DNA from 2 places in the Thauera sp. SWB20 genome. Region 1 is predicted to be linked to the other one. Evidence: predicted binding sites of a transcription regulator. Region 1 holds the regulator's gene; the other holds the start of a gene.
The links. Region 1 encodes sigma-54, which starts transcription at its own class of promoters, with help from an activator protein. Its sites were predicted from a motif close to TGGCACGCTTNCTGCTNA; they were not measured.
Positions count from the first base shown of each region.

Region 2: PO78_RS19025 (PEP-CTERM sorting domain-containing protein) is a predicted target of sigma-54. The motif match lies at 1,888-1,905, and genes of this name have one in related genera.

Region 1 covers NZ_JTDM01000019.1:102,968-107,179, reverse strand. The annotation lists gene recX (recombination regulator RecX) at 1-133, shown strand, start outside; gene lptB (LPS export ABC transporter ATP-binding protein) at 120-842, shown strand; gene PO78_RS12320 (RNA polymerase factor sigma-54) at 865-2,319, shown strand; gene hpf (ribosome hibernation-promoting factor, HPF/YfiA family) at 2,338-2,661, shown strand; gene ptsN (PTS IIA-like nitrogen regulatory protein PtsN) at 2,798-3,283, shown strand; gene hprK (HPr(Ser) kinase/phosphatase) at 3,252-4,199, shown strand.
Region 2 covers NZ_JTDM01000021.1:365,817-370,028, reverse strand. The annotation lists gene PO78_RS19045 (DUF2788 domain-containing protein) at 8-238, shown strand; gene ppnP (pyrimidine/purine nucleoside phosphorylase) at 253-576, shown strand; gene PO78_RS19035 (YajQ family cyclic di-GMP-binding protein) at 592-1,077, shown strand; gene PO78_RS19030 (YjfB family protein) at 1,510-1,707, shown strand; gene PO78_RS19025 (PEP-CTERM sorting domain-containing protein) at 1,963-3,057, shown strand; gene PO78_RS19020 (pilus assembly protein) at 3,130-4,212, opposite strand, start outside.

The DNA.
Region 1 (4,212 bases):
GCACGGCCGCTTCGCCACCCCACCCGCCGACGCACGCGAATGGGCGCGCCAGGCGCGCTTCCTGCAAACCCGGGGCTTCGCCCCCGAGCTGATCCGCAAGCTGCTGAAAGAGCCCTACGATGAGTCTGCTTAAGGTCGCCGGCCTGCAAAAGCGCTACAAGGCGCGCACCGTGGTGCATGACGTCGGCTTCGAGGTCGGCTCGGGCGAGGTCGTCGGCCTGCTCGGTCCCAACGGCGCCGGCAAGACCACCTGCTTCTACATGATTGTGGGTCTAGTGCGCGCCGACGGCGGCCAGATCGCCCTCGACGGCACCGACCTCACCCACCTGCCGATCCACGCCCGCGCGCGCTTGGGCCTGTCCTACCTGCCGCAGGAGATGAGCGTGTTCCGCAAGCTCAGCGTGGCCGAGAATATCCGCGCCGTGCTCGAACTCCAGGGGCTTGAACGCCGCCAGATCGAGGAGCGGCTCGAGGAACTGCTGATGGAACTGGGCATCCATCACCTGCGCGACAACACCGCGATCTCGCTCTCGGGCGGGGAGCGCCGGCGCTGCGAGATCGCCCGCGCGCTCGCCACCGACCCGCGCCTGATCCTGCTCGACGAGCCCTTCGCCGGGGTCGATCCGATCGCGGTCATCGACATCCAGAAGATCATCCGCTTCCTCAAGGAGCGCGGCATCGGCGTGCTGATCACCGACCACAACGTGCGCGAGACCTTGGGCATCTGCGACCGCGCCTACATCATCAGCGAAGGTCGCGTGCTGGCGAGCGGAGAACCTACCGAGATCATCGAGAACGAGCGCGTGCGCCAGGTCTACCTCGGCGAGCACTTCCGCCTGTGAGCCCGCCCTCCTGCCGACCGCGATGAAACCCAGCCTCCAGCTCAAGCTCTCCCAGCACCTCACGCTGACGCCCCAGCTGCAGCAGTCGATCAAGCTGCTGCAGCTGTCTACGATCGAGCTGAACCAGGAGATCGAGCGCGTGCTGCTCGAGAATCCCATGCTCGAGCGCGAGGATGGCGACGGCGGCGTCGACTACGCCCCCGCGCCGCCGCCGGGCAACGCGCCCGAGCGCGAAGCCGCGCCGGAACCCGCCGCCGAACCGGCGGGCGAGTCGATCACGCACGAGGGCGGCGAAGGCAGCAGCGAGGACGAGGGCATCGACTGGTCCAACGTGGGTCAGGGCGCGTCCAGCCGCAGCGAGGACGACGAGGACGGCGACTACCAGGACATCCAGGCCGCCGGCGTGTCGCTGCGCGAACACCTCGACCAGCAGGTCGCCCTCTCGCCCCTGTCCGACCGCGACCGCGCGCTGGTGCGCTTCCTGATCGAGGCACTCGACGACGACGGCTACCTGCACCAGCCGCTGGAAGATCTCCTCGAGCTGTTGCCGCAGGACGCCGAGGTCGATCTCGACGAGCTCGCCATCGCCCTGCGCCACGTGCAGAGCCTCGAGCCGGCCGGGATCGGCGCGCGCAGCCCGCAGGAATGTCTGGCCCTGCAGCTCCAGGCCTTGCCCGAGTGCCCGATACGCCCTCTCGCTCTCGAGATCGTGACCAGCCACCTCGAACTGCTCGCGGAGCGCAACTTCGCCCGTATCCGCAAGCTCACCGGCTGTGACGACGAGGGTCTGCGCGAAGCGCAGGCCCTGATCTGCAGCCTCGACCCCCACCCCGGCTCGCGCTACTCCACCGCCGAGACGCGCTACGTGCTGCCCGACGTCGTCGTGCGCAAGCTGCGCGGCCAATGGACCGTGAGCCTGAACCAGGAAGCGATGCCCCGCCTGCGCATCAACCGCCTGTACGCCAGTCTGCTCCAGCAGAACCGCGCACAGGGCGGCGGCCTCGGCGGGCAGCTGCAGGAGGCGCGCTGGCTGATCAAGAACGTCCAGCAGCGCTTCGACACCATCCTGCGCGTGTCCCAGGCCATCGTTGACCAGCAACGGCAGTTCTTCGATCATGGGGACGTGGCGATGCGGCCACTCACCCTAAGGGAGATCGCAGACCAGCTCGAGCTGCACGAATCCACCGTCTCGCGCGTCACCACGCAGAAGTACATGGCGACGCCGCGCGGAGTCTTCGAGCTCAAGTATTTTTTCGGCAGTCATGTCGCGACCGACACCGGCGGTGCGGCTTCCTCCACGGCGATTCGTGCGCTGATTCGCCAGCTGGTGGACGCGGAGGACAGCAAGAAGCCGCTGTCCGACGCCAAGATCGCCGAAATTCTCGGCCAACAGGGAATCGTCGTGGCGAGGCGCACGATCGCCAAGTACCGCGAGTCCCTCAACATCCCGCCGGTCAGCCTGCGCAAATCCCTCTGACAACAACAGGAGTCATCCATGAATCTGAACATCACCGGGCGCCACGTCGAAGTCACCCCCGCCATCCGCGAATACGTGACCTCCAAGCTCGATCGCGTCATCCGCCATTTCGACAACGTCACCAGCGTCACCGTCATCCTGTCGGTCGAAAAGCTCAAGCAGAAAGCCGAGGTGACGCTGCACGTGCGCGGCAAGGACCTCTTCGTCGAAGCGGACGACGCCGACCTCTACGCGGCGATCGACGCGATGACCGACAAGCTCGACCGTCAGGTTCAGAAGTACAAGCAGAAGCAGTCCGACCATAACCACGAGTCGCTCAAGCACCAGGTCCCCGAGGCCTGAGGACCGGCTTGAAGCTCCCCGTCCGGGGTGTGGTTATAATGCGCGCGTTTTCACGAAGCGCGGCCGCACACGCCCCGGACCGGATTCCCGCCCCCCTGGCGGCAGCTGACGGAAGAGTGCGCGAGCCCACCTGCGAATGAGCCTGATATCCCAACTCCTGCCGCTTTCCAACGTGGTGATCGATCTCGACGCGAGCAGCAAGAAGCGCGTCTTCGAACAGGCCGGCCTGCTGTTCGAGAACAACCAGGGCATCGCCCGCAGCACCGTGTTCGACAGCCTGTTCACCCGCGAACGCCTCGGCTCGACCGGACTGGGCCAGGGCATCGCCATCCCGCACGGCCGCATCAAGGGGCTCAAGGACGCCGCCGGCGCTTTTCTGCGCCTGGCCACCCCGGTGCAGTTCGATGCTCCCGACGGCCGTCCGGTGGACATGCTGTTCGTGCTGCTCGTGCCCGAACAGGCCAACGAAACCCATCTGCAGCTGCTGTCCGAGCTCGCGCAGATGTTCAGCGACCGCGAGTTCCGCGAGACCCTGCACGGCGCGACGGATGCCGCACAGATCCACCGCCTGTTCGTGAATTGGGGTGCCGATGCGGCAAACCAGCCTGACCCGGCTGTATGAGGCGCACCGCGAAAGCCTGAGCCTCGTCCACGTCAGCGGACCGATCGGTGCCCGTCTGTCGGTCGCCGAAGAGCGCATCTGGCCGGCCGACCTCGTCGGCCACCTCAACCTGATCCACCCCACCCGGCTACAGGTGCTCGGCGCCGCAGAGCTCGCGTGGGCGCAACGCCAGGCGAACGAGAAGGTCGCCCACCACCTCAACGAGATCCTCTCGGCGCACCCCCCCGCGATCATCGTCGCCGACGGCTGCGAGATCCCCAACATCCTCCACGGCATCTGCGAGGCGCACGACGTCGCGCTGTTCACCGCGCGCCACCCCTCGGCGAGCGTGATCGACCAGCTCCGCCTCTACCTGTCGCGCGAGCTCGCCGAGAAGGTCTCGCTGCACGGCGTGTTCATGGACGTGCTCGGGCTCGGCGTGATGATCACCGGCGATTCCGGCGCGGGCAAATCCGAGCTCGGCCTCGAGCTGATCTCGCGCGGCCACGGCCTCGTCGCCGACGACGTGGTCGAGCTGTCGCGCATCGCGCCCACGGTGCTCGAGGGCCGCTGCCCCGAGATGCTGCAGGATTTCATCGAAGTGCGCGGCCTCGGCCTGATCAACATCCGCACCATCTTCGGCGAGACCGCGTGCCGGCGGAAGATGCGCCTGCGCCTGATCTGCCACCTCGACCGCCGCCAACCCGGTCCCGACGACCCCTGCCGGCTGCCGCTGCAGCAGGAGACGCAGGACATCCTCGGCGTGAAGGTCGCCCGCGTCGTGCTGCCGGTGGCCGCGGGACGCAACCTCGCGGTGCTGCTCGAGGCCGCAGTGCGCTCGACCATCCTCAAGCTGCGCGGCATCGACTCCACCCAGGAATTCATCGACCGCCAGGCGCGCGCGCTGCACGCCGAAGAGGCCTACCGCGCCGACTGAGCCACCCGCACTT
Region 2 (4,212 bases), on a different contig from region 1:
CATCGCGATGAATAACGACGCCTTCATCTTCGGACTCAGCTTCACCGAGTTCGAGGATCTCGCCCTCAAGCTCGGGCTCACCGGCCTGATCCTGTTCATGGTCTTCATCATCTGGAACCTGGGCAAGGAATCCAAGGCCGGCCGCTACGGCATGATGTGGCTCTTCCTCGGCCTGGGTGTCGGCTTCGTCGGCTTCATCGCCAAGGGCATCATCCAGAAGCTGCTCGGCATCGAATAAGGAAAACCGAACCGATGGGTATCACCGCCAAGTTCGACGGCGTCGCCGTCACCACCCAGGCCAACGTCTATTTCGACGGCAAGTGCGTCAGCCACGGCATCCAGTTCGCCGACGGCACGAAGAAGTCCGTCGGCGTCATCCTGCCCGCCTCGCTCACCTTCAATACCGGCGCGCCCGAGATCATGGAAGGCGTGGCCGGCGCCTGCCGCGTCCGCCTGAAGGGCGAGGCCGAATGGAAGACCTACGGCGCCGGCGAGTCCTTCGACGTGCCGGGCAACTCCAGCTTCGATATCGAAGTGGCCGGCGAGCCCTACCACTACATCTGCCATTTCGGCTGAGCGGGGGAGGGGAGCATGCCGTCTTTCGACATCCTGTCCGAGGTCGACCAGCCCGCGCTGCGCAACGCGGTCGAGCAGGCCAACCGCAAGGTCGACGGCCGTCACGACTTCAAGGGCACGAGCGCCAAGATCGAGCTCGCCGAGAAGCTGCTGACCCTCTACGGCGACAGCGACTTCCAGCTCGAGCAGATCAAGACCATCCTGCTGCCCGAGATGACCAAGAAGAACGTCGACGTCCGATGTCTCGACTACGGCGACGTGCAGAAGATCTCCGGCAACAAGGTCAAGCAGGAGGTCAAGGTGCGGGTCGGCGTGGAGCAGGAACTGGCCAAGAAGATCGTCAAGCTCTTGAAGGACAGCAAGATGAAGGTGCAGGCTGCGATCCAGGGCGACGCGGTGCGCGTCTCCGGCGCCAAGCGCGACGTATTGCAGGAGGCGATCGCGCTGGTCAAGAAGCAGATCACCGATTTTCCGCTGCAGTACGGCAACTTCCGCGACTGAGCGGAACGCCGGGGCAGGAATCCGACGGGCGCCGCGAGGCGCCCGTCGTGCGTTCGGGGGTTGGGTTGTGGGGGAGTCGGGTTGACGGCGACGAGGCGATGTTCCGGGCGGGGAATCGCGACTTGCGTCGCTCCCACGAGAAGCAGCGGGGAATCGCGACTTGCGTCGCTCCCACGAGAAGCAGCGCGATTTCGGACGCGGTTCGGCTGGGGTTCGGCCGTTGTTTCCCGCGCGGGTGGGGCGGTCCTCACGCATGCCGAGCGCGCTGCGTTCGCGTATTTCCGACACCTGCACGCGCTGCAGGAGCGGCGCAAGTCGCGATGCGGGCGGTCCGTCACCCGCTGCCGCCGGTGCGGCTCAAGCTCCTCCGCTCCCTGCCGATATGCTCTTCGACATCACCGCCCTCGCCCCGGCTCGACAGGAGAACAAATCATGGAAGCAACCGCAATCGCCGCGCTGGCCTCGAACAATGCGCTCGCGCAGGTCCAGCAGGAAGCCTCGGTCGAAGTCCTGCGCAAGGCGCTCGACCTCCAGGGCGAGAGCGCGATGCAACTGCTGCAGGCGATTCCCCGGCCCCCCGCTGCGGCGGTCGGCAGCACGGCGGGCGGCATCGTCGACACCTGGGCTTGAGCAGGTCGTCGGGCCCGAACCACGAAAACCACCCATGCGTCTCGCAGCCATTGGCTGGACCCCATTTTGGGGCATCGATGAGGCCTCGATTTCGCTTTGCGTCGGTTTTTTTTACAGTTACCCAGGGTTCGGGGGGGGGGGTAATAATTTAAGTCACGGATTATTAAGCAAAATTTCTTCTGGCTTGATTTTTGCTGGTAACGCTCGTCGGCAAGCATGTAATACCCGCTTGCTCAAATAGAACGGGAGAACCACATGAATCCTCAACCCCGCCTGATGGCGCTGGTGCTTTCCATGATCGGCATGTCGGCTGTCCAAGCCGCACCGATGATTTCCGTGCGGACGTACGATATCGCTGAGAGAAGTTATGCAGTGACCGACTCGTCCGTGATGGACGGCGCGGTTAGCACGGCAATAACGACCAGCGGCTCGGTCGGCCCGAATTCGTTCCAGCAGTTCGATGCATCGACGGGCGTGCTGACCTCGATTACCGCATCGGTCTCCGCTTCGAACTTGCTGCTCTCGCAGCAAGTCACGGGTGGCGCGACGGGGACGAGTGCGGTGCGCGTCAGCTGGACGTCCTTCGGCGAGTCCCTGTTCGATCGCCAGGTCATCGGTTCGGTGAGCACGCCGACGCCGTCGCTGAGCAATTTCGATACTCTTTCTCGAACCATCGCCTCGGGTGATGCGGCCGGAGACGCCTTCGTCGCGAAAGCCGGGCAGCCGCCCGGAAACAGCGCGGCTTCGTACGAGCTTGTTGCCGACCTGAGTTCGACGGCGCCGGGTTCGGCCGACTCTTTGACCTCATCCCTCAGCTCCCGTACGGCCGACGCGGCGGGATCGTTCACCCATAAGCTCGCTTACAGCTACGTTCCTCATGCGATCGCCTCCTTCGAAGGAGACCAGACCACGACGACTTGGCGGCTCCCTGTGTCAGGGAACATCGAGGTCGGGCTCGGCGACTTATTTACGCTCGATCTGAACATCTTCAACCTTGGTTTGCTCGGCGGAGCGGGACTGGATCTGGATGGATTCAATCCCAAGAGCGGTTCCGGGCTGTCGATGACGGACCTCGAATTGTTCGAGGGGCTCGCGCAGGGCACAGGCCGGAATGTCAAGGCGAGCTTCAGGGCGGACGAGCTTGGCAGCCACGAGATGATGTTCTCGCTCTTGCTGTCGGATGAGGATGTCGGGTTCGCCTCCAGTCGCGGCAGCTACGAGTTGGAGCTGACGGTGTTTGCCAACGTCGTCGACAACGGAAACGGAAATCCGGTGCCCGAGCCGGGCGTGCTGGCGCTTCTCGGTATCGGTCTCTTCGGGCTGGCCGTGCGCGGGCGTGCCGCGCGATGACTTCTTAGGTGGTTCCCGAAACGAGAAAGGCGCCGTCGGCGCCTTTCTCGTTTCCAGTGATCGTGTCCGGTCTCAGCGATAGTTCAGTTCGCGCCAGGATATCCGGCGAATGTCGCCCCCGGACACCGAAGTCACGATCGGCTCGGCTTCGCTGCTGTCGTCGGTCTTGCGGATCAGGCCGATGACCTGGCCGTTCGGCGTCACGATCAGTACGACGCGGCTCGCCAGACCGGGCCGCAGGCGCTTGCCCACGTAGGGAAGGGCGTTTGTACCGATCGGAGCCATCCCGGTTGCGAGGTCGAACTGGAACAGATAGCTCGTCCCGCCCGGCACGCATGGATCGGACGCGCTCGGGACGTTGGTCGTGAATGCGACCGTGGTGTGGGCGATCGCAGGATCGGTCGTGGCACGTTCGCCGCTGATGTTCAGATCCACCCTCCACCCGCGCTTCGCAGACCAGTTGATGTCCGCTGCATCGGACAGGGTGCGCGTGCCGTCGGTCTCCGCGGCGAGGGTCCGAGGCGTCAGGTCTGCGCGCACGACGGTGCTGCCGCCGCGGTCGATGCGATCTTCGATGACGTAGAACGTCTGGACCTGGGCCGCGTCGGCCGCGGAGACCGTGGTACCGGGGACGTCCTTCTCTCCAAGGTAGCGCCCCGTGCCCACCACGACCAGGTTGCGGAAATCGTTGCCGGCCTTGACGCGGGTGAGTTCGGGCGCCGCGGTGATGGGCTGGACGTTGCCGCTGGCGTCGGTGAGGACCGCAAGTTTGCTTGTCGACCAGGCGTCGGGGTTGGTTGCGCTCAGGTCGAAGCGCCACAGGTTCCCCTTCAGGTCCCCACCGTAGACCCACTGCACGCCATTATTGACGTCGGCGTTGTGCACCCAGGCGCTGAGCTGGCCGAGCCCGCTCGGGTCGCTGGCGCTGCCGACGCCCGTGGAGAGCTTCTTGATGAGCGCACCGGTCTTGGCGTTGAGAACATACAGGTAGCCTCTGCCGTCGCCACTCGAGTTGTTGTAGCCCGAGCTGACGAGCACGACCCACCCCTGGCCCGAGCGCGTCTCGTTACCCCGGTTGTCGGTCGTGACTACCTCGTGCTTGACGATGATCGGCCGCGAGAAGGCGAGGCCGAGATCGGCGTCGCCGCTGAATTC